Regions from separate parts of the Nonomuraea sp. NPDC001831 genome, predicted to be linked through region 1. Evidence: predicted binding sites of a transcription regulator. Region 1 holds the regulator's gene; each other region holds the start of a gene.
What was found. Region 1 encodes HrcA, which represses chaperone genes, less so after heat shock. Its sites were predicted from a motif close to TTGGCACTCTCNNNNNGAGAGTGCCAA; they were not measured.
Positions count from the first base shown of each region.

Region 2: a site for HrcA is predicted at 4,698-4,724, ahead of groL (chaperonin GroEL). Genes of this name have one in related genera too.
Region 3: a site for HrcA is predicted at 7,075-7,101, ahead of ACFYYW_RS11795 (DNA starvation/stationary phase protection protein). Genes of this name have one in related genera too.

Region 1 is NZ_JBIATU010000003.1:926,730-936,994, forward strand. Features, by position in the region: gene ACFYYW_RS15010 (PhoH family protein) at 1-507, opposite strand, end outside; gene ACFYYW_RS15015 (histidine triad nucleotide-binding protein) at 598-942, opposite strand; gene ACFYYW_RS15020 (SigE family RNA polymerase sigma factor) at 1,222-1,734, shown strand; gene ACFYYW_RS15025 (hypothetical protein) at 1,731-2,357, shown strand; gene ACFYYW_RS15030 (16S rRNA (uracil(1498)-N(3))-methyltransferase) at 2,365-3,090, opposite strand; gene dnaJ (molecular chaperone DnaJ) at 3,100-4,242, opposite strand; gene hrcA (heat-inducible transcriptional repressor HrcA) at 4,254-5,267, opposite strand; gene ACFYYW_RS15045 (DUF456 domain-containing protein) at 5,424-6,287, shown strand; gene ACFYYW_RS15050 (DUF3097 domain-containing protein) at 6,305-7,129, shown strand; gene ACFYYW_RS15055 (DUF4870 domain-containing protein) at 7,243-7,827, shown strand; gene hemW (radical SAM family heme chaperone HemW) at 7,820-9,037, opposite strand; gene ACFYYW_RS15065 (styrene monooxygenase/indole monooxygenase family protein) at 9,093-10,265, shown strand, end outside.
Region 2 is NZ_JBIATU010000020.1:29,082-39,346, reverse strand. Features, by position in the region: gene ACFYYW_RS41985 (HelD family protein) at 1-1,532, shown strand, start outside; gene ACFYYW_RS41980 (YbhB/YbcL family Raf kinase inhibitor-like protein) at 1,595-2,125, shown strand; gene ACFYYW_RS41975 (hypothetical protein) at 2,228-2,806, opposite strand; gene groL (chaperonin GroEL) at 2,959-4,587, opposite strand; gene ACFYYW_RS41965 (cold-shock protein) at 4,931-5,131, opposite strand; gene ACFYYW_RS41960 (MoaD/ThiS family protein) at 5,382-5,657, opposite strand; gene thrC (threonine synthase) at 5,683-6,915, opposite strand; SAM riboswitch class I at 6,929-7,069, opposite strand; gene ACFYYW_RS41950 (RNA polymerase sigma factor) at 7,150-7,704, opposite strand; gene ACFYYW_RS41945 (trehalose-6-phosphate synthase) at 7,736-9,160, shown strand; gene ACFYYW_RS41940 (MFS transporter) at 9,202-10,265, shown strand, end outside.
Region 3 is NZ_JBIATU010000003.1:174,544-184,808, reverse strand. Features, by position in the region: gene ACFYYW_RS11830 (alpha/beta fold hydrolase) at 1-549, opposite strand, end outside; gene ACFYYW_RS11825 (lysophospholipid acyltransferase family protein) at 697-1,404, shown strand; gene ACFYYW_RS11820 (MarR family transcriptional regulator) at 1,419-1,874, opposite strand; gene ACFYYW_RS11815 (DoxX family protein) at 1,955-2,383, shown strand; gene mmuM (homocysteine S-methyltransferase) at 2,620-3,486, opposite strand; gene ACFYYW_RS11805 (VIT domain-containing protein) at 3,884-6,403, opposite strand; gene ACFYYW_RS11800 (helix-turn-helix domain-containing protein) at 6,400-7,065, opposite strand; gene ACFYYW_RS11795 (DNA starvation/stationary phase protection protein) at 7,182-7,649, shown strand; gene ACFYYW_RS11790 (alkaline phosphatase PhoX) at 7,900-8,922, shown strand; gene ACFYYW_RS11785 (TetR/AcrR family transcriptional regulator) at 9,007-9,600, opposite strand; gene ACFYYW_RS11780 (MMPL family transporter) at 9,733-10,265, shown strand, end outside.

The DNA.
Region 1 (10,265 bases):
GTTGACCCGCTTCTCCTGCAGCGCGCGCACGGCCTTGGCCATCGCCAGGTACGTCTTGCCGGTGCCCGCGGGCCCGATGCCGAACACGATCGTGTGCTGGTCGATCGCGTCGACGTACCGCTTCTGGTTGACGGTCTTCGGCCTGATCGTGCGGCCGCGGGAGGACAGGATGTCGAGCGAGAGCACCTCGGCCGGACGGTCGGAGGTCATGCGCAGCATGGCGATGCTCCGCTCGACCGCGTCGGGCGTGAGCTCGCCCCCGCTGCGCAGCACCTCGACCAGCTCCTCGAACAGGCGCACGACCGCGCCGCTCTCGTCGGGGCTGCCGGTGACGGTGATCTCGTTGCCCCGCACGTGGATGTCGGCCCTGAAGGCGCCCTCGATGACGCGAAGCAGCTCGTCACGGGAACCGAGGAGGCTGACCATCGGGTATTCGTCCGGAATCAGCACCTTGGCTTGAGTGCGCGAGGGAGGTGCCGTGCGTCGGGATTCATGTAGTTCGGACATGGGCAGGCCAGCGGCCTGATGCCTCCCGGTCTGTTCGGTGTTCTTCTCCGCCCATCGTATCCGGCACCAGGCTGGTTGCTCGCGTCAATATCAGCCGGGCGGCCACGTGAGGTCACGCCCTCCGAGAACATGGGCGTGCACGTGGAAGACGGTCTGGCCGGCGCCGGGGCCGGTGTTGAAGACGACCCGGTAGCCCCCCTCGGCCACGCCGTCCTGGACGGCCACGGCGTGCGCGGCCTTGAGCACGTCGTCGGCGAGCCCGTCGTCGGCGGCGGCCATGGACGCCGCGTCGGGGTGGTGCGCGCGCGGGATGACCAGCACGTGCGTCGGGGCCTGCGGATTGATGTCGCGGAACGCCAGCGCCCTGGCGTTCTCGTAGACGACGTCGGCCGGAATTTCCTTGGCCACGATTTTGCAGAAGAGGCAGTCGCTCACGGCAGTACCCTATCGAGAGCGACCGTTCGGCAGTCCGTTGCGAATCGGTAATCCGTGGTGTCGTGCGCCCGAAGATCCGCGCGGTTAGGGTGAGTATGCGACACTTCAGAGCAAAAAAGATGATTCAGGGTCGGGCGAGCGCCACCTGGCGAGGAACACGACTGGGTAATGCACCCTAAGGAACCGGGGAAACCTTCAGAACCGGAAGAGAGTAAACCCTCTGGGAAGGCCGCGCGTCCCACTGATGTGACCACCGAAACCCTGCTGGCCGACAGGTCGATGGGGGCGGTGCCGGTCGGGTGGGATGCCGACATGGCCGTGACCGCGCTCTACAGCGCGCACTTCCGGTCATTGGTGCGTCTCGCGGTGTTGCTGGTGCGTGACATGGCAACCGCCGAGGAAGTCGTGCAGGACGCGTTCGTCGCCATTCACGGCGCCTGGCGCAGACTGCGCGATCCCGACAAGGCACTCGCTTACCTGCGTCAGTCTGTCGTCAACCGGTCCCGTTCCGTGCTGCGTCACCGCGCGGTCGTCGAGAAATACGCCCCCAAGGGCCTGCCGGACGCCCCGAGCGCCGAGAACGGCGCGATCGGCGAGCTGGAACGCTCCGCCGTCATTGAGGCGTTACGCGCCCTGCCGACCCGACAGAGAGAAGCACTGGTTCTGCGTTATTACGGAGATCTGTCCGAAGCTGAGATCGCCCACGCCATGGGCATCAGCAAGGGCGCGGTCAAGAGCCACACCGCCCGTGGAATGGCCGCGTTGCGGTCCGTCCTGGAGAAGATGTCATGACCCAGCCCCCCGACGAGTACGGCGACGTCCTGCGCCGTGCGCTCCGCGCGGAGGCGGACGCGGTCGTGCCCTCGCCGGAAGGACTGCAGATCATCCGCGCCCGCATCGAGCGGCGCGGCGTCCGTAACCTGTTCTGGTGGCGTGCGGGCGCGGCGGCGGTCAGCGCCGTGCTGGTGGCGGGGACGATCGTGATGGTCGTTCCCGGGCTGCGCTCCCAGATCTTCGAGACGCCCGTCAAGGTGGTGGACAACTCGACCACCACCCCCGGCAACTCCTCGACCAGGCTGTCCACGCCGCCCAGGCCCGGCAGTCACAGCGCCGAGCCGCCGCCCGCGGTGGTCGTGCCGCCGAGCCACAGCGAGACCCATCGGCCCTCGGAGACGGCCAGGTCGACCAGGCAGCCCACGCCGTCGCCGACGCCGTCCTCGACGCCCTGCCCGAGCGGCGAGCCCGCCGTCGGCCAGGAGTGCCCCGAGATCACGCCGACCCCCACGCCGACCCCGCCGGAGACGACCGACACGCCGACGTCGTGCCCCTCCGACGAGTGCCCGCCGGACGACCCGCCCACCGGCCCGAGCGACCTGAGCAGCCCGCTGGTGGACGTGCCGCACACCACACCCTGAGCCTGGATCACCAGCGCCCGGTGCGCGCGAGCAGCACGGCCGCCGCCGCCACCCCCGCCGTGGAGGTGCGCAGCACGGTGGGCCCGAGCAGCACGGGCACCGCCTTGGCCGGGGCGAACCTGCGCAGCTCCTCCTCCGAGACCCCGCCCTCGGGCCCCACGACGACGACGATGTCGCCGCCGGGCGGCAGCGCCACCTTCGACAGCGGCTCGGCGGCCTCCTCGTGCAGCACGAGCCCCAGCGCCGCGTCGGCCAGCAGCCCCTCGACCTGGGCGGTGGAGGCGAGATCGGCCACCTGCGGCAGGTGGAACCGGCGCGCCTGCTTGCCGGCCTCGCGGGCCGTCGAGCGCCACCGGCCCAGCGCCTTGGCGATCTTGTCGCCCTTCCACTGCGTGATGCTACGCGAGGCGGCCCAGGGCACGATCACGTCGACCCCCACCTCGGTCATCATCTCGACGGCCAGCTCGCCCCTGTCGCCCTTGGGCAGCCCCTGGACGACCACGAGCCGCCGCGCGGGCGGCTCGACGGTGTAGCGGGCGAGCACGTCGAGCGCGAGCGCGTCCTTGAACACCTCGCGCACCACGCACTCGGCGACGTCGCCGGCGCCGTTGGTCAGGTCGACCCGCTCGCCGGCGCGCAGGCGCCGCACGGAGGCCGCGTGCCGCCCCTCAGGGCCGTCGAGCGTGAGCTCGGCGCCGTCGAGGTCCTCGGCGAGGAACACGGGGACGGTCACGGGTGATCGTCACCTGCCGTTGAAGGCGTCACGCAGGCGGGAGAAGAAACCCTGCTGGCCGGGGGCGAACTTGCCCGGCGGCCGCTCCTCGCCGCGCAGCCTGGACAGCTCGCGCAGCAGGTCCTCCTGCGTCTGGTCGAGCCGCATCGGGGTCTCGACGTTGACGTGGATGAGCAGGTCGCCCCTGCCGGACTCGTTGAGCCGCTGCACGCCGCGCCCGTACATGGTGATGACCTGGCCGGACTGGGTGCCGGGGCGCACGTCGATCTCCTCGGAGCCGTCGAGCGTCTCGACGGCGAGGATCGTGCCGAGCGCGGCGGCCGTCATCGGGATCTGGACCGTGCAGTGGAGGTCGTCGCCGCGCCGCTCGAAGATCTCGTGCGCGCGCTCGACGATCTCCAGGAAGAGGTCTCCGGGCGGGCCGCCGCCGGGGCCGACCTCGCCCTCGCCGGCGAGCTGGATGTGGGTGCCGTCCTCGACGCCCGCGGGGATGCGGACCTTGATCGTACGGCGGGTGCGCACCCGGCCGTCGCCCGAGCACTCCTGGCAGGGGTGGCGGATGATGCTGCCGAAGCCGCCGCACTGGGGGCACGGCCGCGAGGTCATGACCTGGCCCAGGAACGAGCGGGTGACCTGGGAGATCTCGCCGCGCCCGTTGCACATGTCGCAGGTGTCGGGGTGGGTGCCGGGGGCCGCGCCGGCGCCGTGGCACACCTCGCACAGCACGGCGGTGTCCACGACCAGCTCGCGGGTGGTGCCGAACGCCGTCTCGCGCAGGTCGAGCTCGACCCGGATGGTGGCGTTGCGGCCCCTCCTGGCGCGCGAGCGCGGACCGCGGGTGCCGCCCGCGGTGCCGAAGAAGGCGTCCATGATGTCGCTGAAGGGGAAACCCGCGCCGAAGCCGCCGGCGCCCGCTCCCGCACCCGCGCCGCCGCCGAAGGGATCGCCGCCCAGGTCGTACATCTGGCGCTTGTTCGGGTCGGACAGCACCTCGTAGGCCTGCGTGATCTCCTTGAACCGCTCCTGGGTCTCAGGATCGGGGTTCACGTCGGGGTGCAGCTCGCGGGCGAGGCGGCGGTAGGCCTTCTTGATCTCGTCCTGACTGGCGTCACGGCGCACCCCGAGGGTGGCGTAGTAGTCGCTGTTTGCCACTTATCGACCTCTTAAGATGCAGCCAGGATCTGGCTGACGTAGCGTGCCACCGCGCGTACGGCGCCCATCGTCACGGGGTAGTCCATCCTCGTGGGACCCAGCACGCCGAGCCGGGCCAGTTGGTTGTCGCCAGAACCGTATCCGGTTGCGACGATGGACGTGCCGCGAAGGTAGGGGTTTTCCGAGCCGATGCGCACGGTGAGCGCGGACGGGGTGTCTGTGGATGTCTCGCCGAGCAACCGCATGAGCACGACCTGCTCCTCCAGCGCCTCCAGCACGTCGCGCAGGCCGGTGGCGAAGTCGGCGCCCGCGAGATTGGCCGCGCCGGCGAACACGATCTTCTCGTCATGGCGTTCGACGAGGGTTTCGAGCAGCACCGACAGGATCGTGGCCACGGCGGGCCGGTCCTCGGCGGGCAGCCGCTCGGGCAGGTCGGCGACCAGTTCGGGGACGTTGCTCAGCCCGCAGCCGTCGAGGCAGGAGTTGAGCACCGCGCGCAGATGGGCGATGCGGTCGTCCTCCACCACCTCGGGCAGCTCGATCACGCGCTGCTCGACGCGCCCGGTGTTGGTGATCAGCACGAGCATGACCCGCCGGTCGTTGAGCGGGACCAGCTCGACGTGCCTGACCGTGGAACGGGTCAGCGTCGGGTACTGCACGACCGCGACTTGCCGGGTGAGCTGCGCGAGCAGCCGCACGGTGCGGAAGACCACGTCGTCGAGGTCGACCGCGCCGGCGAGGAAGGTCTCGATCGCCCGCCGCTCGGCCCCCGACAGGGGCTTGACCTGCGAGAGCCGGTCGACGAACAGGCGGTAGCCCTTGTCCGTCGGCACGCGGCCCGCACTGGTGTGCGGCTGGGTGATGTAGCCCTCCTCCTCCAGAGCGGCCATGTCGTTCCTGACCGTTGCCGGGGAGACCTTGAGGTTGTGGCGCTCTGCCAGCGCCTTGGAGCCCACCGGTTCGTTGGTGGACACGTAGTCTTCGACAATGGCGCGGAGCACCGCAAGCTTCCGTTCGTCGAGCACGTGCTCACCTCCTGCCTCTGCCTAACAGGGAAACGACAGGTCTAGCACTCCGTGTTCCCGAGTGCCAAGTGTACGGCTCTCGCCCACAAGGTGCGATAACACCAGGTCCCATCCTGTTGCTAGCGGCTTACAAGCGACAGGCCTCACACTTGCCGCATGACCGACAATTCCCAGCCCCCGCAGTACGGACCGCCCCAGGGGCAGGGTCCCTACTACGGTCAGCAGAACCAGCACGCCCAGCCGCCGTACCAGCCGCAGCAGCCCGGCCAGCCGCCCTACCAGCAGCAACAGCCGTCCGCCCCGTACGGCCCCCCGCCCCAGTACGGCCAGCAGAACCAGTACGGCCAGCAGAACCAGTACGGCCAGCAGAACCAGTACGCCCAGCCCGACCAGTACGCCCAGCCGAACCAGTACGGCCCCCACAACCAGTACGGCCAGCAGCCGCAGTTCCCGGCCAGGATCGACGGCAAGGCGATCAGGCCGCGCCTGTGGTGGATCGCCGTCGTGTGGGCGGTCGCCGTGGTGCTGGGCGTCGTGGGCGTGGTCGTGTTCGCCGGCGGCGTGCTGAGCAGCGTCACGGACATGGCCCCGACGACCACGTTCGCGTCGGGCGAAAGCGTGAAGGTCGCGATCGACCCCGCCAAGCGCCCGGCCGTCTACATCGCCACCGACACGCGGGTCAACTACCAGTGCGAGATCTCCGGCGGCCCGGCCCAGGCCAGGCTGGTCAAGGTCTCCGGCACCCAGACGCTCAGCGCCGGCGGCACCACCTGGCAGGAGATCCTCGCCGTCAACGCCCCCGCCAAGGGCGACTACCAGCTGACCTGCGCCACGCAGGAGGAGTCGTCGGCCCGCTTCGGCGTGGGCCGGGACGTGCTCTCCGCGGCGGGCGGCCTGTTCGGCGGGGTGGCGGCGCTGTTCCTGTTCCCCGGCGCCGGCCTGCTCATCGGCATCGTCGGCACGGTCGTCGTGCTCGTCCGGCGCAGCGGCGCGCGTAAGCGCCTTGCGGTCAGCGGGTGATTTGCTACGGTCCCCGTGTGTACGAGGGTGATGTGCTGGCGGGTAATTGGCGGCGGCCGGGCAAGGGCAAGATCCCGAAGGTGCCCGCCGAACTCGACCTGGTCGTGGAGGACGCCGACAGCGGCTTCTGCGGCGCCGTGGTGGCCTGCGACAAGGAGGCCGTCACCCTGGAGGACCGGTTCGGCAAACGCCGCCTGTTCCCGCTCGCGCCGGCCGCGTTCCTGCTGGAGGGCAGGCCAGTGACGCTGGTGCGCCCGGCGGCCGCGGCTGCGGCTGCGTCTGCGGCTGCGGGGCCCAGGCGCAGCGCGTCCGGGTCCATCGCCGTGGAGGGGCTGCGGGCGCGGGTCGCCAAGGAGAGCCGGATCTACGTCGAGGGCGTGCACGACGCCGCGCTCGTGGAGAAGATCTGGGGCCACGACCTGCGGGTCGAGGGGGTCGTCGTCGAGTACCTGGAGGGCGTCGACGACCTGCCCGCCATCGTGGCCGAGTTCGCCCCCGAGCCGGGCCGCAGGCTCGGCGTGCTGGTCGACCATCTGGTGCCGGGGTCGAAGGAGAGCCGGATCGCGGCCCGGATCACCTCGCCGCACGTGCTCGTCGTGGGTCACCCATACATCGACATCTGGCAGGCGGTCAAACCGTCCGTGCTGCGCATCCCGGGCTGGCCCGACGTGCCGCGCGGGGTGCCGTGGAAGGAGGGCGTGCTCGCCGCACTGGGCTGGCGCATGGAGCCCGCGGACGCCTGGCGGCGCATTCTGGGCGCCGTCTCGTCCTACACCGACCTGGAGCCGGAGCTGCTCGGCCGGGTCGAGGAACTGATCGACTTCGTTACGGAGGCATCATGAGCCAGGACCCGCCGCCCGCCGACGACCCAACCCCCGACGTCCCGCGTTCTGACGTGCCGCCTTCTGACATGCCGCGTTCTGACGTCCCGCGTTCTGACGTCCCGCGTTCTGACGTGCCGCCTTACGACGCGCCCCGCGACCAGGGCTCCGGCCCCCAGCTCGGCTACGGGCAGCAGCCGGGTTCCCAGCCGGACTACGGGCGGCAGCCGCCGAGCGGACCCGGCCCGCAATCCGGCCCCATGCCTCCGCCGCCCCGCTACGTGCCCCCGCCGCCCGGCTACGGCCGGCCCCCCGGTTACGGACAAGCTCCGGGCCACGGGCAGCAGGGCTACGGCCACCCCGCCGGGCCGTACGTGCCCGGCCGGTTCGGCCCGCGCCGCGGCAGCGACGACACCACGATGGCCATGCTCGCCCACCTGCTGGGCCTGCTCGTCTCGTGGATCGGCCCGCTGGTCATCTACCTGATGAAGAAGGACGAGTCCCCCTATGTCAGGGACCAGGCAGCCGAGGCGCTGAACTTCCAGATCACGATGTTCATCGGCTACGCGGTGGCGATGGTGCTGTCGATCGTGCTGGTCGGCCTGCTGCTGTTCCCGATCATCTGGATCGTGTCGCTGATCTTCCACGTCCAGGCGGCCATCGCCACCAACCGGGGCGAGAACTACCGCTACCCGTTCGCCATCCGCCTGGTCACATGAGCTCGGTGATCAGGGCGTCGGCCAGCAGCCGCCCCTTGAGGGTGAGCACCATCCGGCCCGCCCTGAACGGCTCCGGCTCCAGCAGCCCACGGGCCAGCGCGCTCGCCACGGACGTGCGCGCGCCGGGCGCGACCTCGGCGAGCGGGTAGCCGGAGACCAGCCGCAGCTCCAGCATCAGCCGCTCGGCGGCCCGGTCGTCGCCGGTGAGCACCTCGCGCGCGTGCGCGGGCGAGGCGCCCGCCGCCAGGCGCTGGGCGTAGGCGGCCGGGTGCTTGACGTTCCACCAGCGGGTGCCGCCGACGTGGCTGTGGGCGCCGGGGCCGGCGGCCCACCAGTCGCCGCCGGTCCAGTAGAGCAGGTTGTGCCGGCAGCGGGCCTGCTCGGAGGTGGCCCAGTTGGACACCTCGTACCAGGAGAAACCGGCCTCGGCCAGCATCTCCTCGGCGATCAGGTAGCGGTCGGCGGCGACGTCGTCGTCGGGCATCGGCAGCTCGCCGCGCCGGATGCGGGCCGCGAGCCTGGTGCCCTCCTCCACGATCAGCGAGTACGCCGACACGTGGTCGGGCCCGGCCTCGATCGCGGCGGCCAGCGAGGCTCGCCAGTCGTCGTCGGACTCCCCCGGCGTGCTGTAGATCAGGTCGAGGTTGACGTGCTCGAACCCGGCCGCCCGCGCCTCCTTGACGGCCCGCGCCGGACGCCCCGGCGTGTGCCTGCGGTCGAGCACCTGGAGCACGTGCTCACGCGCGCTCTGCATGCCGAAGCTGACCCGGTTGAAGCCACCCTGACGGAGTTTGTCGAGGTAGGCGGGGTCGACGGACTCGGGGTTGGCCTCGGTGGTGACCTCCGCCCCCGGCCGCAGCCCGAACTCGGCGTCGATCGCGGCCAGGACGCGCGCCAGGTCCTCGGGAGGCAGCAGCGTGGGCGTGCCGCCGCCGAAGAACACCGTCTCCACGGGCAGGTCGGCGTCGCCGAGCACGCGCCGGGCCAGGCGCACCTCCGCCACGACCGTGTCGGCGTAGTCGCGGTGGGAGGCGCCGGGCCCTAGCTCGGCGGCCGTGTAGGTGTTGAAATCGCAGTAGCCGCAGCGGGTGACGCAGAACGGCACGTGCACGTAGAAGCCGAACGGGCGCTCGCCGAGCCCGCGCAGCGCGCTGTCGGGCAGCTCGCCGGAGGCGGGCGCCGGATCGCCGTCGGGCAGGGTGGATGGCACGTCATCCAGTGTGCCTGCTCACGGATGTGCTCAGAGCCATCGAAGGAGGCGGCACATGACGGGCGTCGGAATCGTGGGCGCGGGGATCTCCGGGCTGACGCTGGCCCTGCGGCTGCAGCAGCTCGGCGTCGCGACCACGCTCTACAGCGAGGGCGACGCGGCCGACCTGGGCCGCGGGCGGCTGCCGAACACGGTCGGCAGGATGGGCCGCGCGCAGGACCGCGAGCGGGAGCTGGGCAGCCTGCACTTCCTCGACCCGGGCTGCCTGCTGGTCAGCGGCCGCCTGTCGATCAAGGGAGATCCGCCGCTGGAGTTCACCGGCCGCGTGAGCGAGCCGTTCCACGGGGTCGACTTCCGGGTGCTGCTGCCGGCGCTCATGGACGACTACACCGGCAGGGGCGGCCGGCTGGTCGTCGATCCCCTCCCGCCGGACGCGGGCCAGGTCGCCCGCTGGTCGCGCGACCACGAGCTGATGGTGGTCGCCACCGGGCGGCGCTCGGTGCGCGAGCTGTTCCCGCGCGTTCCGGCGTGGTCGCCGTACGAGGCGCCGCAGCGGATCCTGGCCGCCGGCCTGTTCCACGGGTTCGACCCGGGGCCGGCCTTCGGCTTCAACATCTCGCCCGGCTGCGGCGAGATCCTGTCCATGGCGATGATGACCCGGTCGGGCGTGCATGGCGGCGTCCTGGTCGAGGCGATCCCCGGCGGGCCGCTCGACGTGCTGGCCCGGGTGCCGGCCGACGAGTTCTGCAAGACGCTGCTCGCTCTGCTGCCCGAGCACGCGCCGCGCCTGGCCGAGCAGCTCGATCCGGCCGCGTTCGAGCTGCTCGGGCCGGAGGACCTGCTGCAGGGCGCGATCACGCCGGTCGTGCGCGAGGCGGTGGCCGAGTTGCCCGGCGGCGGCGTGGCGCTGGCGATCGGCGACGCCTGGGTCACCAACGACCCGATCACGGGGCAGGGGGCGAACCTGGGCTCGGCCTGCGCCTGGATCGCGGCCGAGGCCATCGCGGCGGGCGGGCCGTACGACGCGGCGTTCGCGCGGGAGACGGCCCGGCGCATGTGGGTGGCGGCCGAGCCGGTCGTCGCGTGGACGAACGCCTTCCTGCGGCCGCCGGCGGAGCACGTCCTCAGCCTGCTCGCGGCGGCCGCGACCAGGCAGGAGCTGGCCGATCTGGTGCTGTCGCTGTTCGGCGACCCGGCGCGCGCGTGGCGGCTGTTCTCCAGCGCCGAG
Region 2 (10,265 bases), on a different contig from region 1:
CGAAGATCCTCACCGAGGAGATCGAACGCCCGCGCACCGGCCCGATGCGCGACATCGTGGCCACCATCCAGCCCGACCAGGACGAGATCGTCCGCGCGACGCTGGCCCAGACGGTGTGCGTCCAGGGCGCCCCCGGCACCGGGAAGACCGCCGTGGGCCTCCACCGGGCCGCGTACCTGCTGTTCACCCACCGCGAGCGGCTGGCCAGGTCAGGCGTGATGATCGTGGGCCCGAACCGGGCGTTCCTGTCCTACATCTCCTCCGTCCTGCCCGCGCTGGGCGAGGTCAAGGTCGACCAGACCACCGTGGCCGGGCTGCTCGGCGAGCACGCCGCCGAGGAGGACCCGATGGTCTCCGCGGTCAAGGGCGACGCCAGGATGGCCGCGGTGCTCGAACGGGCGTTGTGGATGCACATCGTCAAGCCCGAGGACGGCCTGGTGTTCACGAAGGGCGCCTACCGCTACCGGGTCGCCGACCACGAGGTGCGCGAGATGGTGGCCTCCCTGCGCGGCACCACCCGCTACTCGCCGGGGCGGGCCGCGCTGGCCCAGCGCCTGGCCCACCAGGTGCTCGTACGGATGGAGCAGCGCGGCGAGTCGCCCGACGACCGCGTCCAGGACGCGGTGGCCAGGTCGAGGCCGGTCAAGCAGCTCGTCGACGCGGTGTGGCCGAAACTGACGCCGGAACAGGTCCTGCACCGCCTGCTGTCCGACCCAGAATTCCTCTCAAAAGCCGCCAAAACCGATTTGTCGCCTGACGAGCAGGAAATGCTGCTTTGGCGGAAGCCTTATCGGAGCTGGAAGTCCGCCAGATGGTCGGCCGCCGACGCCGCGCTCCTCGACGAGCTGCGCGACCTCATGGAGCGCACCCCGTCGCTCGGCCACCTCGTCGTGGACGAGGCCCAGGACCTGTCCGAGATGCAGCTGCGGGCGCTCGGCCGGCGCTGCCGCAACGGCTCGGCCACCGTGCTCGGCGACCTGGCCCAGGGCACCACGCCGTGGTCCACCAGCTCGTGGGAGACCGTGCTGAAGCACCTCGGCCAGGACGAGGGCGAGGTGACCGAGCTGACGCTCGGCTTCCGCGTGCCGCGTGAGGTGCTCGACTACGCGGCCCGCCTGCTGCCCTCGATCGCCCCCGAGCTGGCCGCCCCGCGGTCGCTGCGTCCGGGCGCGGGCTCGCTGACGGTCCGGCCGGGCGGCACGGTCGCCGAGGCCGCCCGGGAGGTCCTGGCCAAGGAGGGCTCGATCGGGGTCATCGTCCCCGACGCGATGGTGGCGGCGGTCTCCGAGTCGCTGTCCGGCCTGCCGCACGCGGTGCTCGACCCCGACGCGACGCAGGAGCACCGCCTGCTGATCGTGCCCGCCACGCTCGCCAAGGGCCTGGAGTACGACCACGTGATCGTCGTGGAGCCCGCGGACATCGTCGAGGCCGAGCCCCGCGGCCTGGCCCGCCTGTACGTGGTCCTGACCCGTGCGGTCACCTCGCTCACGGTGCTGCACGACAGGCCGCTCCCGGCGCAGCTGGCAACCTGACGGAGGGCGGGCACGGCCGCTTCTAGGATGGCCTGAAGGAGCTGTCAACCTAGGAGGATGCCGTGCCCGCACCGCTTCCGCATGAACACCTGCCCCCGGTCCCCGCGCTCGTGGTGGAGAGCGACGACATCCGCGACGGCGAGCGGCTGAACGACCTCCACGTCTTCGACGACTGGGGGATGACCGGCGGGAACGTCTCTCCCCAGCTGCGCTGGTCGGGCGCCCCCGAGGGCACCCGCGGCTACGCCGTCACCTGCCACGACCCCGACGCCCCCACCGGCAGCGGCTTCTGGCACTGGGTGCTGTTCGACCTGCCCGGCGACACCACGGAGCTGCCCAGGGGCGCGGGCACCGGCCCCGACTTCAAGGGCCTGCCCGCCGGCGCCGTCCACGCCCGCAACGACTACGGCACCAAGGACTACGGCGGCGCCGCTCCCCCGCCCGGCGCCCCCCACCGCTACGTCTTCACCGTGCACGCGCTCGGGGTCGACGAGCTGGGCGTCGACAGCGACGCGAGCCCGGCCGTGGTCGGCTTCAACATCACCGCCAACACGCTGGCCCGCGGTCACGTCGTCGCGCACTTCGGCGTCTGAGACCGGCACAACACCGCGGCGAAGGCGCCCCGTTCGCGTTCGGGGCGCCTTCGCCGTGGTGCCGCGTCGGGTTCAGGTACGCCCGGCGCCACCAGACGGGGTTCAGTCGCCCTGCACCAGTTCGTCGGCGAACGTGAAGTCCATGGGGGCGTTGGACGACCGGTCCTCGCTCTCGCCGGCCGACCGGCCCTCGAAGGCGTCCGCGACGTCCTCACGCTCGCCTGACATGTCCTGGCCCTCGTCCGCGACGTCCTCGCGCTCGCCGGACACGTCCTGGCCCTCGTCCGCGACGTCCTCGCGCTCGCCGGACATGTCCGCGCCTTCGTCCGTGGCGTCCTCGCGCCAGTCGGACATGTCCTGGCCTTCGTCCGAGGTGTCCTCGCGCCAGCCGGACCTCTCGCCGGCCTCGTCCGACGTCCTGTCCTCGCCTTCCTCCGACGACCGGTACTCGCCCTCCTCCGACATCTCCCCGCGCTCGTCCTGCGACGTCCATCTCGACGGCGAGGCGCAGTAGTCGCGGTCGTACAGTTCCAGGTAGCCCGCGCAGTAGGGCACGTCGACGTACTCCAGGGCATCGTCCAGGTAACCGTGGTCGTCTGCCTGGGCGGGCATCGTCATGGCGGCCGCGGCGGCCACCATGACGGCTCCGAGCCCGAGAACGCGCGCGGTGCGGGAATTCATGTAACTACTCCTTTGTGCGGTGAATCGTCACTTCGTTTCGTTACTTTCCGTAGTCAATAACTACTAAACGTGACGGGTTCGGACACAACAAAAGGCGGCCGGATCCGTGGAGATCCGAACCGCCTTCTGATGCGTCAGCGACCAGGCGAGGCCTAGAAGTCCATGTCGCCGCCGCCGGGCATGCCGGCCGGAGCAGCAGGGGTCTTCTCGGGCTTCTCGGCGATGACGGCCTCGGTGGTGAGGAAGAGCGCCGCGATGGAGGCGGCGTTCTGCAGCGCGGAGCGCGTCACCTTGGCCGGGTCGATGATCCCGGAGTCGAACATGTTGACGTACTCGCCGGAAGCGGCGTTGAGGCCCTCGCCCGGGGTCAGGTTGCGCACCTTCTCCACGACGACGCCGCCCTCGAGGCCCGCGTTGACCGCGATCTGCTTGAGGGGCTCCTCAAGCGCCTTCTTCACGATCGCCGCGCCGGTGGCCTCGTCGCCGTTGAGCTCGAGCTTGTCGAACGCCTTGGCGCCGGCCTGCAGCAGCGCCACGCCACCGCCGGGGACGATGCCCTCCTCGACGGCCGCCTTGGCGTTGCGCACGGCGTCCTCGATGCGGTGCTTGCGCTCCTTGAGCTCGACCTCGGTCGCCGCGCCGGCCTTGATGACCGCCACGCCACCGGCCAGCTTGGCCAGGCGCTCCTGCAGCTTCTCGCGGTCGTAGTCGGAGTCGGTGCGCTCGATCTCGGCGCGGATCTCGTTGACCCGGCCGGAGATCGCCTCGGCGTCACCGGCGCCGTCGACGATGGTGGTCTCGTCCTTGGTCACCACGACCTTGCGGGCGCGGCCGAGCAGGTCGAGGGTGGCGGTCTCGAGCTTGAGGCCGACCTCCTCGGCGATGACCTGACCGCCGGTCAGGATCGCGATGTCGCCCAGCATGGCCTTGCGGCGGTCGCCGAAGCCCGGGGCCTTGACGGCCACGGAGCGGAACAGGCCGCGGATCTTGTTGACCACCAGGGTCGCCAGGGCCTCGCCCTCGACGTCCTCGGCGATGATCAGCAGCGGCTTGCCGGACTGAACGACCTTGTCGAGCAGCGGCAGCAGGTCCTTGTTGGCCGAGACCTTGCTGTTGACGATCAGGATGTACGGGTCTTCGAGAACGGCCTCCATGCGGTCGGAGTCGGTCACGAAGTACATCGACGTCATGCCCTTGTCGAAGCGCATACCCTCGGTGAGCTCGAGCTCCAGGCCGAAGGTGTTGCTCTCCTCGACGGTGATGACGCCTTCCTTGCCGACCTTGTCCATCGCCTCGGCGATGAGCGAGCCGATCTCGGGGTCGGCGGCGGAGATGGAGGCGGTGGAGGCGATCTGCTCCTTGGTCTCCACGTCCTTGGCCAGCTTGGAGAGCTCCTCGCTGACCCGCTCGACGGCGGCCTCGATGCCCTTCTTCAGGGCCATCGGGTTGGCGCCGGCGGCCACGTTGCGCAGACCTTCGCGCACCAGAGCCTGGGCGAGCACGGTGGCCGTGGTGGTGCCGTCGCCGGCGACGTCGTCAGTCTTCTTGGCGACTTCCTTGACCAGCTCGGCGCCGATCTTCTCCCACGGGTCCTCGAGCTCGATCTCCTTGGCGATGGAGACGCCGTCGTTGGTGATCGTGGGAGCGCCCCACTTCTTCTCCAGCACGACGTTGCGCCCCTTGGGGCCCAAGGTCACCTTGACGGCGTCGGCGAGCTGGTTCATACCGCGCTCGAGACCGCGCCGGGCGTCCTCGTCAAACGCGATCATCTTGGCTGCCATAAGGCTAGACCTCCCAGATGCAGGGTGGCGTGTCCTGGACCGAGCCGACGCCCGCGACGGCATAGGCCTGCATCTCCGTTCGGCAGACCCCATCGTCTCGATCCGAGTTGTTGGCACTCTGCCACACAGAGTGCCAACGAACTGTTTAGCACTCTACCCTGCCGAGTGCAAGCCACGGGCACCCCACCCCAGCTCATCGGGCAGGTCATCGGGTGCGCCGGTTCGTACGGCGAGCCGCCCCTGAGGCGCGGCCCGCCGTGCGAAGCCGACGGAGGAAACAGTGGCGAGCCCGTACGGACTGCGCTGCCGCACGTCCCGCCTGGTGCATACCAGCGAGGGTGAATCAGACCGTGCGGACGGACTCCGCCTGCGGCCCCTTCTGGCCCTGCGTGATCTCGAACTCGACGCGCTGTCCTTGTTCGAGAGAGCGGTACCCGTCCATCATGATCGCTGAGTAATGGACGAATACATCCTTACCACCGTCTACCGCGATGAAGCCGTAGCCCTTGTCCGCGTTGAACCACTTGACGGTGCCCTGCGCCACTTCCGACTCCTCTTACTGGGCTCGCAGATCTCGCCCATTCCTTCGCGAGACCCGTAATCGCCTGACTTTTGGGAAAATCAGCCAGACGATCGCCCTCGACCATACCTGTGGCACGGGGTTTGGCAACAGAGTCAACCGACAAAACGCTAATTTCATCGAAGGCTGAGTCGTTCGAGGTTGAATTTGGTTCTAAAACAAGAAGGCGCCCACAAGGGGCGCCTTCAAGAGTCGGTGGTTCGGGGTTCGGCGGTCAGCCGCCCGCGACGGCGGGGATGATGGAGATCTGAGCGCCTTCAGGGGCGGGAGTGTCCAGTCCCTCGGCGAAACGGACATCCTCTTCGCCAACGTATACGTTGACAAAACGACGAATCTTGCCCGATTCATCCAGAATTCTCGCGCCGATCCCCGGGTAGTCGGAGTCGAGCTTGGCGAGAACGTCACGAAGAGTCGCCCCTTCGCCACTCACCTCGGCGTTACCCCCGGTGTAAGTGCGCAGAATGGTGGGAATCCGCACAGAAACGCTCATGGTTTTTGTTGCCTTTCCTGGATTGTCAGACAGTCGCGCGGAACGCGTCGAGAGAGGGCCGGATCACGGCGGTGGGCCGCGCGTCGTCGCTGATCGCGTCGAGCGTCTTGAGGCCGTCGCCGGTGTTCAGGACCACGGTCTCGGCCTCGGGGTCGAGCCTGCCCGTCTCGACGAGCTTCTTCAGCACGCCCACCGTGACGCCGCCGGCGGTCTCGGCGAAGATGCCCTCGGTGGAGGCCAGGAGCTTGATGGCGGCGACGATCTCGGGGTCGGTGACGTCCTCGACGCCCCCGCCCGTGCGCCGGGCGATGTCCAGCACGTACGGCCCGTCGGCGGGGTTGCCGATGGCCAGCGACTTGGCGATCGTGTCCGGCTTGACCGGCTGGACGACGTCGTGCCCCGCCTTGTACGCCGTCGAGACCGGCGAGCACCCGGCCGCCTGGGCCCCGAACACCTTGTAGGGGGTGTCCTCGACCAGCCCGAGCGCGATCAGCTCCTTGAAGCCCTTGTCGATCTTCGTGAGCTGGGAGCCGGAGGCGATGGGGATGACGATCTGCTCGGGCAGCCGCCAGCCGAGCTGCTCGGCGATCTCGTACGCGAGCGTCTTGGACCCCTCGGCGTAGTAGGGCCGCAGGTTGACGTTGACGAACCCCCACCGCTCGCCCAGCGGGTCGCCGATCAGCTCCGAACAGAACCGGTTGACCTCGTCGTACGTGCCGTCGATGCCGATCAGCCGGCCGCCGAACACCCGGGCCATGGCGATCTTGGCCGCTTCGAGGTCGGCCGGGATGAACACGCACGCGTCGAGGCCGGCCCGCGCGGCGGCGGCGGTGACCGCGCCGGCGAGGTTGCCCGTGGAGGAGCAGGAGAGCGTGTGGAAACCGAAGTTCCTGGCCGCCTCGACGGCGATGGCGACCACCCGGTCCTTGAAGGAGTGGGTGGGGTTGCCCGAGTCGTCCTTCACGTACAGGGAACGGATGCCGAGCGCCTTGCCGAGGTTGCCGGCCTTGACCAGCTTCGTCCAGCCCGGGTTCATGTTGGGCTTGCTCGCCACGTCGGCGGGGACCGGGAGCAGGTGGCGGTAGCGCCAGATGTTGGCGGGGCCGGACTCGATGTCCGCGCGGGTCACCTGGCCGAAGGAGTAGGCCGCTTCGAGCGGCCCGAAACACTCCAGGCAGGCGAAGCTGGGACCCAGGGGGTAGCGCGTGCCGCACTCGCGGCAGGACAGAGCGACGGCAGGACCAAAGTCGAGCGACATGAAGCGAGGCCTTCCCTCATCTTCGCCCGCGGCCACCTTGACCGCGAACCGGAATTGGCACCTTGTCCCGGTCGGCCTCGCCAGGTCGCGAGCACAAGCCGGGAGGGTTGCCGGGGCTTCGCAGGGCCGGTCCCTCCACCCCTCTGGATGAGCAATATTCAGTTGTTCGAAAAGGACTCTACCTTCTCAAGTGGTGGAAACGACCACCCGTCTCAGCATGCGAGAGAACGCGTCTCACCGATAGTCCTCCCCGAGGACTCCCTGCACGTACTTGCGGGCCTGGTGGATGCGGGACTTGGCGGTGCCGAGCGGGATGTTGAGCTGCTCGGCCACCTCGCTGTAGTCGAGCTGGACGATGTCGCGCAGCACCAGCGCCTGGGCCAGGTCGGGCTTGTCGGCCTCCAGCGCCTCCATCGCGTCGAGCAGGTCGAGCCGCGAGCCGGCGATCACGCTGACCCGCCGCGCGTCCGGCTTCTGCATCGGCAGCTCCTCCGACGTCTGCTCGGCGGCCCTGCGCTTCAGCGAGCGGTACGTGGTGCGCGCGCAGTTGGCGGTCACGATGTGCAGCCAGGTGCTGAACCTGGCCCGCCCCTCGAACCGGCCGATGTTGCGCGCCACGGCCAGCAGAGTGTCCTGCGAGGCTTCTTCCGCGTCCTGGTGATAGGGCAGGATCCGGGCGCAGTGGCGCATCACGTCAGGCTCGATCCTGGCCAGGAGCTCGCCGAGCGCGCGATGGTCTCCGGCCGCGGCCGAGCGGGCGAGTTCCTCGGTTAGCTCATCTAGCGCCATAGCTGGGATCCTATGGGCGAAGGGAGCCCAAATGAACAGCGTTCTCGTGGCGTCCAACCGCGGGCCGGTCTCCTTCACCGTCGACGACGACGGTGAGCTGACCATGAAACGCGGTGGTGGCGGCCTCGTCTCGGGCCTGTCGGGGGTGGCCAAGGAGCACGGCGTGCTGTGGGTGTGCGCCGCGCTGTCCGACGGCGACCGCAGCGCCGTGCGCCTGGCCCCGGGGGGCCGGCTCGACCGCGGCGGCTACGACACGGGCGCCCTGCGCATGCTCGACATCCCCGCGGCCACCTTCCACCGCGCCTACAACGCCGTGGCCAACTCGACCCTGTGGTTCGTCAACCACCTGCTGTACGACATCCCCAACTCCCCCAGTTTCGGCACCAGGTTCCGGCGCGAGTGGGAGTCCTACCGCGACTACAACGGCGCGTTCGCGCTGGCGCTGGCCGAGGAGGCCGGGCACGGCGCCCGCGTGATGGTCCAGGACTACCACCTGACGCTCACCCCGGCGATGCTCCGCGCCGAGCGGCCCGACCTGCGCATCGCCCACTTCAGCCACACGCCGTGGGCGCCTCCCGAGTACTTCTCCCTGCTGCCCGACGCGGTGACCGGGGAGGTGCTCGACGGCATCCTGGGAGCCGACCACGCGGGCTTCCTCACCGCCCGGTGGGCGGCGGCGTTCATGGACTGCTGCGAGGCGCTGCTGGGCGCGCGGGTGGACCGCGCGGCCCGCACGGTCACCCACGAGGGCAGGACGACCCGCGTCGGCGTGCACAGCCTGGGCGTGGACGGCGCGGCGCTGTGGGCGCGGGCCTGCGAGCCCGACGTCGAGTCGCACATGGCCGCGCTGGCCGAGCAGGTGGCCGGACGCCGGCTGATCGTCCGCATCGACCGCACCGAGCTGTCCAAGAACATCGTGCGCGGGCTGCTGGCCTACCGGGAGTTCCTGGCCGCCCATCCGGAGTGGCACGGCAAGGTCGTCCACCTGGCCTTCGCCTACCCCAGCCGGCACGACCTGCCCGAATACCGCGAGTACACCGCGTCGGTGCAGCGCTGCGCGCGCGAGATCGAGGACGAGTACGCCACCGAGGACTGGGACCCGGTCATCCTCAACGTCAACGACGACTACCCGCGCTCGCTGGCCGCCTACCGGCTGGCGGACGTCCTGCTGGTCAACCCCATCCGCGACGGCATGAACCTGGTCGCCAAGGAGGGGCCGGTCCTGTCGCCGCGCTGCGCCCTGGTGCTCTCGCGCGAGGCGGGGGCGGCCGCCGAGCTGGGCCCGTACGCGCTGGTGGTCAACCCCTACGATGTGAGCGGCACCGCGGACGCGCTGCACGAGGCGCTGGTGATGCCCGAGGACGAACGCCGGCGGCGCCGCGACCGGCTGCGCGAGGCGGCCACCGCGCTGCCGCCGCACCAGTGGCTGGAATCCCAACTCGACGCCCTGCTTTAACATGAGAAGTCGGGTTCACTGCCAATGACGGAGGCTGCCGGGTGTCGACGGTCTCAGTGCCCATCAGACTCGTCCGGGACCGTCCGACCTGGCTCATCTACTTCCTGCTCGGCACGTTCGCCACGTTCGTGTACGGCCTGAGCGCCGCCCTCCCGCTGCTGCGCGCCGACCAGCGCACCACGGCCACCGTCGCCGGGCTGCACGGCACCGCCATGGCGGTCGGCACGATCGGCGCCGGGCTCGCGCTCCCCCTGCTCACCAGGCTGCTCGGCCGGCGCTCGACGTGCTGGTTCGGCCTGGCCGGGATGAACGCCGGCGTGCTGCTGGTCATGGCCACCTCCGCGCTGCCCCTGACGCTGCTCGGCTACGGCCTGGCCGGCGGCTTCGGCTCGGTCATGCTCTACGCGGCGATGGCCGAGCTCAGCGACCACCAGGGGGCCGCCGGGCCGGCCGCGCTCAGCGAGGCCAACGCCGTGGGCGTGCTGGTGGGGATGGTGGCGACGTTCGTGCTCAGCCAGGTGGCGCAGAGCGCGCTCGGCTGGCGGGCCGCCCTGCTGGTCACCCCCGCCGTCAGCGTGCTGCTCGCGTTGTCGCTGGGCCGCTCCTGGCCCGCGCCCCGGCGGGCCGGCGGCGGGCGGGGCGACGCGGTCGCCGGGCAGGCCGTCCCGGCGCGGGAGGGTGGCGGGTGGCGCTTCCATCTGGCCGGGGGCGTGCTGTTCTGCTGCGTGGCCCTGGAGTTCTCGTTCAATCTGTGGGCCGCCGACCTGTTCGCCCTCAGGACGGGCGTGCCGGTGGCCGTCGCGGCGACCGGGCTGACGGCGTTCGTCAGCGGCATGGCGGCGGGCAGGTTCGCCGGCGCGCAGCTCGCGCTGCGGCTGCCGGCCACGCCGCTGCTGGCCGGCGCTCTGGGGCTGATGGCCTTCGGCTGGGTGCTGTTCTGGGCGAGCACCGCGCCGGTCCTGTCGTACGTGGGGCTGGCGCTGAGCGGGCTGGGCGCGTCGCTGCAGTTCCCGCTCGCGCTGAGCACGCTGATCGCCGCCTCCGGCGACCGGGCGGACCGGGCGGCGGCCGCCTCGCCCGTGTGGGCGGGCGCCGCCATGGCGAT
Region 3 (10,265 bases), 750 kb from region 1:
GGTGACCTTCGCCAGGTCGGCCTGCACCAGCGACCACAGCCCCGGCAGCGACGCGGCCGCCTTGACCGGCGTACGGGCGTAGGCCAGCTCGGTCACGCCGGGCTTCTTGACGTCGTTGGCGACGCCGGGCACCGACGGCAGGAACCACTTCAGCAGCGGCGCCAGCCTCAGCAGCGGCACGTCACTGGCGATGGACGGGTTGACCACCACCACGCCCCTGATCGCGTCCCCGTGCACCTCGGCCAGCCGCAGCGCCAGGCAGCCGCCCAGCGACAGGCCCGCCACGAACATCTCCGAGCAGCGCCCCTGGAGGTCGGCGAACGCCTTCTCCACCTCGGCGTACCAATCTTCCCAGCGGGTGCGGTTCATCTCCTGCCACGTGGTGCCGTGCCCCGGCTGGCGGGGCAGCGAGACGCTGACCCCATGGCCCGCCAGGTACTCGGCCCAGGGCCGCAGCGACTGCGGCGTGCCGGTGAACCCGTGGCACAGCAGCACACCGACCTGACCCGCTCGGTGGTGGTAGGGCTCCGCGCCTGGCATGAGCGGCATAACAGCTCCTTGACGCAATTTCATCCCGGAACTGCCCGATCGTCGCACGTTCAGGGGTGATTGTGCGAGAGCTGGTGTAGTTGCATCTCGCCAGGGATGGGAAGATGACTCTGCTCAATCACGATGTCCTGGGGAAGAGGTGGCCGGGTGTTCTACTGGGTGGTCAAGGCCATCTTGAAGCCGATCCTCATGCTCTTCCGCCCGTGGACGGAGGGCGGCGACAACGTACCCAAGCAGGGGCCCGCGATCCTGGCCGGAAACCACCTCTCCTTCGCCGACCACTTCTTCGGCCCGCTGCAGATCCGCCGCAAGGTGATCTCGCTCGGCAAGGCCGACTACTTCACCGGCACCGGCATCAAGGGCTTCTTCACCCGGCTGTTCTTCAGCGGCGTCGGCACCGTGCCGATCGACCGCTCCGGCGGCAAGGCCAGCGAGGCCGCGCTCCGTACCGGCCTGCGCATCCTGCGCGAGGGCAACGTCCTCGGCATCTACCCCGAGGGCACCCGTTCGCCCGACGGCCGCCTCTACAAGGGCAAGACCGGCGTGGCCCGGCTGGCGCTGGAGTCGCGGGCGCCGGTCATCCCGTGGGCGATGGTCAACACGTACGAGATGATGCCGCCCGGGCGGCTGTTCCCCAAGCTCGGCATCCGGCCGGGCGTCCGGTTCGGCAAGCCGCTCGACTTCTCCCGCTACTACGGCATGGAGGACGACCGGCTGGTCCTGCGCGCGGTCACCGACGAGATCATGTACGCGCTGATGGAGCTGTCCGGCCAGGAGTACGTCGACAAGTACGCCGCCAGCGCCCGCGTCGAGATGGAACGCGCCCGCCGCGCCGCCGCCAAGGCCGGCTCCTGAGAGCCCTGCTCGTCTCAGCTCCTGAGAGCTTGTTCGCTTTTCGTCATCGCGCTGGTCAGTGAGGTCAGCTCGGCGCGGCTGAGCCGGTCGATCAGGTAGTCCCGCACGACCGCCACGTGCCCGGGAGCGACGCGTTCCAGGCAGCGCTCGCCCGCGTCCGTGAGCACCGCCAGCACCCCGCGCTCGTCGGACGGGCACGTGGCGCGCTCCACCAGCCCCGCCTTCTCCAACTGGGTGATCTGGTACGTCAGCGCGCTCTTCGACACCACCACGCCCCGGGCCAGCTCGGTCATGCGCATCCGGCGCTCCGGAGCGGCCGACAACCGCACCAGGATCTCGTACTGCGGGTGCGTCAGCCCGGCCGCGGCCTTGAGCTGCTCCTCGATGCGCCGTTCGAGCAGGTGGGAGGCCGACAGGAAGGCGCGCCAGGCGGCCATCTCCGTCTCGTCGAGCCAGCGGGTGTCCGTCACGTCCCAAGTGTACTTGTTGTTCAGATTTGAACTACCGGTAGAGTGGTTGTTCAAATCTGAACGACTCCCTTGGAGGGTCCATGATCGACCGGGCGCGTCCCATCGCCCTGCTGCTGGCCAGGATCGCCGTCGGCGTGATCTTCCTGGTGCACGGCTACCAGAAGTTCGCCGACATGGGCATCGCGGGCACCACGAAGTTCTTCGAGTCCGCGGGCATCCCGCTGGCCGGGGTGGCCGCACCGGCCGTGGCGGTGCTGGAGGTGGCCGGCGGGATCGCGCTGATCCTCGGCGCCGCCCTGCCGATCGCGGGCACGCTGCTGGCCCTCGACATGATCGGGGCCATCGTGTTCGTCCACGGCTCCAGCGGCTTCGGGGCCGGTGAAGGGGGCTACGAGTTCGTCCTCGCGCTGGCGGCGGCGAGCCTGGCGGTGGGATTCACCGGCGGCGGCGCCCTGGCGCTCGACGCCTTCCTCGGCCGCCGTCGCACCACGGCTCCGGCGACCGCCTAGCGGCCCGCCCGTACCGGCCGCTCGCGGCCCTCGCGCGCGCCCACGCCCGTGGCGCGGCGTGCGCGGGGGTCCCGCGGCCGGGGCTTCGTCCGTACGGCGTGCGCGCGTCGTGGGGGCGGGGCTCCGTCCGTACGGCGTGCGCGGGCGGACGGCCAGGGCTTCGTCCGTACGGTGTGCGGGGGAGTCCTGCGGCCGGGGGGTTCCGGTGTGATGGTGACGTCTCGGCGGGCCGGGCGTCAGGTCAGGTGGGCGCGGATCTGCCTGATGTGCTCAGGGGTCGTACGGCAGCAGCCGCCGATCAGCGACGCCCCCGCGCGCTCCCACTCCTTGGCGGCCAGGCCGTACTCCACCGGGTCGGACAGGCCCAGCCACCGGCGCTGCTCGGCGTCCCACGTCTCGCCCGAGTTCGGGTAGACCACGACCGGCAGGCCGCCGGACAGGCGGGCGACCAGCCCGGGGATGTGCCGCGGCGCCGTGCAGTTGACGCCTACCGCCACCACCTGCGGGTTCCCGGAGAACAGCGCGGCGGCCCGGTCGATCGGGGTGCCGTCGTTGATGCGCTCGGCGTCGCGGCAGGAGAAGCTCACCCACGCCTTGACCCCCGGAGTGGAGGCCAGCAGCGCGGCCAGCGCCCGCGCCTCGGCGTAGGACGGGATGGTCTCGCAGGCCAGCAGGTCGGCCCCGGCGGCGGCCAGGATCTCCCAGCGCGGACGGTGCCAGGCCAGCAGGCCGTCTTCGTCGAGGTCGTAGTCGCCGGTGTACTCGGCGCCGTTGGCCAGATAGGCGCCGTAGGGGCCGACCGAGGCGGCCACCAGGCCGTGGCCGGCCTCGTCGCGGGCCTGCCCGGCCAGCTCGACCGACAACCTGATCAGCCGCTCGGCCTCGGAGCGGTCGAGCCCGCGGCGCTGGAAGCCGGGGATGGTGGCCTGGTAGCTCGCCGTGGTGGCCACGTCGGCGCCCGCCGCGTAGTAGTCGGCGTGCACCCGCCTGATCAGCTCGGGCTGCTCCAGCAGCAGGCGCGCCGACCAGAGCTCGTCGCGCAGATCCGCGCCGAGCGACTCCAGATGCGTGGACAGGCCGCCGTCCAGGACGAGTGTGCTCACCCGTCCAGAATAGGAGGCCGCGGGGGATGGTGGCACATGAGAATGGCACGCCTTTTCCCGGGGACGCCTGAATATCGCGGCCGGGATATGACCGGGCGTGGAATTCATAATGGGTGCTCGCGGGTGCCGGGGTTTTCCGTGCGCCGGTACGCGGATGTGCCGGGTCGTCCGCGGCGCCGGGGCTTGTCGGGTGGTCCCGCAGTCCCACGGACGCCCGCCACCGGCCCATTGCGCCGGGCCTGCAGCTCGTCGAGTTGATTAGGCGGTGAAATCGGCAAAGAATCCAGAATTCCCGCCTTTGGCGGAAACGGCGGTTCTGAAAACGGCGCCACCGCCGACCCCTGACACCCGGCAGCGCTGCGGGGTGGCGCAGCGCGGCCGGGGTGTCAGGTGAGCGTCAGCCGCGTTTCCAGAAGGGGCGGTGGCGCTTGCCGGGCTCGGGGTCGCCCGGGGCGAGCGGGCCGTCCCCGGGGAGCGGGTCACCGGGAGCGACGGGGTCCTCCGGGAGGGCGGGGTCCTCCGGGCGGGCGGGGTCGGCCGGGACGCGGTCGGCGGGGGCGCCGGTGAGGGCGGCCAGCGTTGCGACGGCGTGGTCGTGCAGGGCGCGGAGGTCCGTGCCGGGACGTTCGGCCGCCTCCAGATCGGAGGCCAGCGTCGCCAGCGCCTCGTTCCCGCCCAGGTACGCCGCCAGCGCCGCCAGACGCGAGCCCAGGTCGGCCAGGTACGGCGCGTCCGGCACGCGCATCGCCCTGAGCCGGTCGAGCTCGGCCTTCAGTTGCGGCCGGACCGACTCCAGCCGGAGCGCCGGACGCGGCGACGACGGAGGCGCGAACTTCGGCGAGGCCCCGGGCCCAGGGCCGCCACCGGAACCGGGCGCGGACGGCGCCCCGCCGCCGGGCGCGGACGGCGAAGGACCCGCGGGGCCGCCCGCCAGAGGCGGGGCCGGGAAGGGGGCGTCGGCCGGGGCGGGGCCGCCGAGCGTAGGCGGCGCGCCGAAGCCCCGGTCGAAGCCCTGGTCGAGAGACGCCGGGGCCGGCGGCATCATCCGCGGAGCGCTCGCGGGACGCGCCATCGTCATCGCCTGCGCCACGAACCGCCCGCCCATGGACGGGTTCGGCGGCAGCTCCCACCCGCTGGGCGGCTCGACCGGCTGGATGACCCGGTGCTCGGGCGCGCCCTCCGCGACCTGCCGCGTGTCGATCGCCACGTACGCCGTGAACCTGCACAGCACGCCGTTCTCCAGCGAGACCTCGACGATCCGCGGCTCCAGGCCGTGCTCGCCCATGGCGTACCGGTCCTCCAGCTCACGCAGGTGGGCGCGGGCCCAGACGGCGCGCAGGGCGGGGCTGCCGGTGGTCACCCCCGTGACCCGCTCCTCCCACGGCCCCCCGGCCGACGTGCCGCGCACGGTGACGGCCTCGGCGCCCTCGCGGCACCGTCCGTACACACGGAGCGGGACCCCCGGGAAGATCGAGCCGAGGTGGGTCACCGAGCCGGGCTCGGTCTCCAGCCCCTTCAGGGACAGGTCCGTCACCAGCGGCGCGCCGATCCTGCGGTGGATCTGCTCCATCGCCGCGTCGAGCCGGTCCTCGGACTCGACCAGCTCGCACCGGCCGGCGCCCAGCCCGGCGAGCCGGCCGAGGAAGCCGGCGTTCACCGCCCGGTCGATGCCGACCGTGTGCACCCGCATCGCCGACAGCGCGCCGCCGGCCTGCTCCAGGATCTGGTCCTCGTTGCCCACCTGGCCGTCGGTGACCAGCACCACCACCCGCTCCCTGTCGCCGGGCGCGCCGAGGAGGGCGATGGCGCGGCGCAGCGGTTCGAGCAGCTCGGTGCCGCCGCGCGCGTCGACCCGCGCCAGGTGCTCGACCGCGCGGTACCGGTTGCGGTCGGACGCCTCCACCAGCCCCTCGAACGCCGTCTCCACCACCGAGTCGAACGTCAGCACGTTGAAACGGTCGTGCGCGGTCAGCGTGTCGACGATGCGCGCCGCCGCCCGCCGCGCCGCGACCATCTTCCAGCCGCCCATGCTGCCCGAACGGTCGAGCACCAGCACCACGTCCCGCGGCGCGCGGGCGGCCTGCAGGGCGGGCGGGACGACGGTGAGCGCGAACGTCCCCCGCCCGTCGAGCTGCAGGGACGTGGACGCCTCGAACGACAGCCGCAGGATGAAGTCACGGTCGAGGCGCTCGCCCGGACGCAGGCGCACGGTGTGGCCGTCCTCCTCGACCACGTGCAGGCTGGAGGCCAGCTCCCGCAGATCGAGCCCGGAGGCGTCGACGCGGGCGGTGAGCGAGAGCCGCACGGGGCTGGGGAAGCCGGGCAGCAGCACCGGCGGCGTGATCCTCGACGCGTCGGGCACGGCGTCGGTGTCCGGCGCCACCCCGGAGCCCGCCGGGTCGCCGTCGAGCGGGGTGCCCGGGACGTACCGGGGGGCCACGACGAGCGGGAACCGGAAGGTCGCCGCGCCGTCCTCGTAGGGGAGGGGCTGGCTCATGGTCAGCCGGACCGAGACGCGTTCGCCGGGCAGGATGTTGCCCACCCGGATGGTGAAGACGTCGGGCCGGTCCTCCTCGGCGATGGCCGCCCGCCGGCCCTCGCGCAGCGCCTGGTCGTAGTCGGCCCTGGCCTGGCCGCGCTCCTTCAGCACGCCCTCCACGACCCGGTCGTCGGCCTCCATCCGGAACCCCGTCACCGCCGCCCGGTCGGGCAGCGGGAAGACGTAGGTCGCCTCCAGCGTGACGTCGAACGGGTTGCGGAACCCCTGCTCGACCTCGACCCCGGCGACGAGCCCGGCGATGTCGGCGCGGACGTCCACGCTGTCCAGCGGCAGGTTGCCGCGCTCGGTCAGCAGCGCGCCGAACCCGGCGTCCGGCACCGGCAGGCACCGTGCGGGCTCCAGCGAAGTGATCTTCACAGCAGTCTCCTCTCTACGAGCACCGCGAGCAGCGGCCCAGCCGCCGCCAGCACCGCCTGAACGTCGTCCTCGGACGGAGGGCGCCCCCCGTCCCACACCACCCGCACCCCGTCCGCGAGCACGACCCCGGCGACCGGGCCGCCCCCGGCACGCGCCGCTTCCGCGTCGGCGGGGCGTTCGCTCCCGGCCGGGGCGGGGCGGACCGGCCGTTCGGCCCAGAACCTCTCACGGCCCGGCTCGCCGCCGGGCGTCCCGTTCGCCGTCGTGGCGATGACGGACGCGGGCCCCGCGAAGCGCGGGCCGTCCGGCGGGGAGACGGGGACCGCCCGCCCCTCGGCCGCGGACGGCACGTCGGCGAGACCGGCGGCCGCCGCCAGCGTGGCGTTCGTCGCGCCGGCCAGCGCCGTCTGGATCTCGGCGATCGAGTGCCCCGCCGCCTGCATGCGCTTGACCGCCACCAGTTGCAGCAGGTGCCGCCGGCCGTAGCGGGCGATCCTGCCGCGCCGGGTCAGGGGCGGGTCCACGAGGCCGATGGTGGTGTACCACCTGATCAGGCGTTCCCCGGGCACGTCGCGGACCCGGCCGTTGACCGGCTGCGCCCCGGCGCGCAGCGCCCGCGCCGCGTGCTCGGCCAGCTCGCCGATGGTCCAGGTGTCGCTCATACCTCCACAGTGACACTGTCACTATTACACTGTCAACAAGGGAAAGATCGGAAGAATCCAGCCCCGGATGACGTTCTAAATAGGCGAAAGCACCACTGAAGGGGAGGAAATACGACATGGCTACGATCACCGGTCCGCTCTCGGGCGAAGCCAAGAACGCCGTCGCCGAAGCCCTGCAGGGCGCCCTGGTCGATCTGATCGATCTGTCGCTGATCGCCAAGCAGGCGCACTGGAACCTCGTCGGCGCCCATTTCCGCCCGATTCACCTTCAGCTCGACGAGCTGACCGACCTGGCCCGTACCCATATGGACACCATCGCCGAGCGCGCGGTAGCCCTCGGCGTGAACCCCGACGGGCGTTCGGCGACCGTCGCCAGGTCCACCCAGCTCCAGCAGCCCGAGCGCGGCTGGCTGGAGGACGGCAAGGTGGTGGCGACGATCACTGACATCCTCGACGGCATCAGCAAGCGCATGTACGACCGCATCCGCGCCACCGACGAGGCCGACCCCGTCAGCCAGGACCTGCTCATCGCCGTGACGCAGGACATCGACAAGCAGCACTGGATGTTCCAGGCCCAGCGCTGACCGCGCGCGGCCGCCGGCCGCACCACCCGAAGAGCCCGGGCACGACCACAGTGCCCGGGCTTTCGTGTGTCCGCCCCCGGGGTGGGCGATCTTCCGCCCAGTGGGTACGGACTGTCCCGCATCGTCCAGGGGCCCGCGGCGATCTCACGCCACGACGGAGCGCGGGGTTTGCGCAGAGTTTGATGTCACGAGTCCTTGCCATTCATGTCGGTGCGGTCGACTAGCGTGGCACCTAGAGGGAGGCCCCACGATGTCCCACAAGACTCTCCTCCGCACGGGCCCGCTCTTGCAGGGCGGCATCAGCCCGTACGGGCCGCTCACGCCGGCGTCCGCCGACGGGCTCGCGCTGCCGCCGGGCTTCACCGGCCGGGTGGTGGCCCGGTCGGGCGACAAGGTGGCCGGGCTCACCTGGCACGCCGCGCCCGACGGCGGCGCCTGTTTCCCCGACGGCGCCGGCTGGATCTACGTCTCCAACTCCGAGCTGCCCCTGCTCGGCGGCGCCTCCGCGCTGCGCTTCCACGCCGACGGCTCGGTCGCCGACGCCTACCGCATCCTGTCCGGCACCGACCTCAACTGCGCGGGCGGCGCCACGCCGTGGCACACCTGGCTGTCGTGCGAGCTCGGCGACCGCGGCCGCGTCTTCGAGTGCGACCCCTACGGCGCCCGCGCGGCCCGCCCCCGCCTGGCCATGGGCCGCTTCCGGCACGAGGCCGCCGCCTGCGACCCCGAGCGGCGCGTCGTCTACATGACCGAGGACGAGCACGACGGCTGCTTCTACCGCTTCCGCCCCGGCGACTGGGGCGACCTGACGGAGGGCACGCTGGAGGTGTTGTGCGCGTCGGGCGGCTGGCGGCCGGTGCCGTCCCCGGCCGCGCTGCTCACCGCGGCCCGCCACCAGGTCGAGGACGCCCGCCACTTCGACGGCGGTGACGGCTGCCACTACGCGGGCGGCGTCTGCTACTTCACCACCAAGGGCGACACCGGCCTGTGGGCCTACGACGCCCACACCTCCACGCTCGACCGGCTGTGCGAGGGCGTGCGCGCGATCACCGCCGCCCCCTCGGGCGACCTCTACGTGGCCAGGGAGACCACGGAGATCGACGTCATCGCGCCCGACCGGGCCGTCACGCCGTTCCTGCGGCTCACCGGGCACGAGGGGGCCGAGCTCACGGGGCTGGCGTTCTCGCCGAGGGGCGACCGGCTCTACTTCTCGGCCAGGCGCGGCCGCACCGAGGGCCACACCTTCGAGGTCAGCGGCCCCTTCCGTCCCTGATCGCAGGCTCAGGTCAGGTAACGGCCCCTTCCTCCCGTGATCGCAGGCTCAGGTCAGGTAGCGGCCCCACCCGTGATCGCGGGCTCAGGTCAGGTAGCGGACCAGCATGAGCTTGAGCTCGGCCACGAGCTCCGCGCCGCGCTCGGGCGTCGCCGGCCCCAGCATGGGCAGCACCGCCTTCACCATGGCCAGCGCCATCGTCGCGTTGAGCAGCGCCCGCTCCTGCGGCAGCTCGGGCGAACGCCGTCGCAGCAGCGCCGCGATCCGCTCCGCCAGCGAGGCGTGCATGCGCTGGGAGGCCGCCGCGAGCCGGTCGCCGGTGGCCGACCCGTACAGCAGCGACCAGTACGCCGGTGAGTCGGCCTTGAACGCCACGCTCTCGTCCACGAGCTGCCCCACCAGTGTCTCCAGCGGGACGTCCGGGGTGATCGCCGCCAGCCGGGCCGCCCAGAACTCGTCCCGGTCGTCGGTGTAGCGGGACACCAGGCCGTCCAGGATCTCCTCCTTGTTCCGGAAGAACTGGTACAGCGACCCGGGGGAGAGCCCCGCCCGCGCGGCGACCTGGTTCGTCGTCATGTCCGGGTAGCCGACCTCGGCGATCACCGACTCCGCCGCGTCGAGGATCTCGGCCATCCGCTTCAGGCCGCGCGCCTGCCTGCGGACCGTGCGTTCAGGCATGGGTCACCTCGTTGACAAATACGAGCATTTACTTGTATTTCTGGGTTCGACAGCGAAACACGAGTAGTTTACCGAGTTTTCGGGAGATCCCATGCGAACCTGCCCATCAGGCCCGGCGCGGGCGGTGCCCGCATGGCCGTGAACGTCGCCACCCGGGGCCCGCGCGCCGCCGCCGAGCCGCCGCTGCGCAGGCTGGGCCACCTCCTCGTCCGCCGCCGCCGGCTCGTGCTGGCCCTGTCCGCGCTCCTGCTCGTCGTCGCAGGCGTCCTGGCCGCCGGTACGGTCTCCCGCCTCTCCCTGGCCCGCTTCGAGGCGCCGGGCTCGGAGTCCGACCGGGCCCAGGCCGAGCTCGCCCGCCGGTTCGGCGCCGGCAGCCCCGACCTGGTCTTCCTGGTCACCCCCAGGTCGGGCACCGTCGACGACCCCGCGGCCGAGGCGGCGGGCCGCGCCCTCACCGACCGGATCGGCCGCTCGGACGGCGTCGCGGAGTCCTCCTCGTACTGGACCAGGGGCAGGCCCGCCACCCTGCGCAGCAGGGACGGCCGGCACGCGCTGATCGTGGTGCGCGTCCCCGGCGACGCCGACCACGTGCGGGCGCGGGTGCTGCCCGCGCTGGTGCCGCGGATCGTCGGCGAGCAGGGCCCGCTCCAGGTACGGGCCGGCGG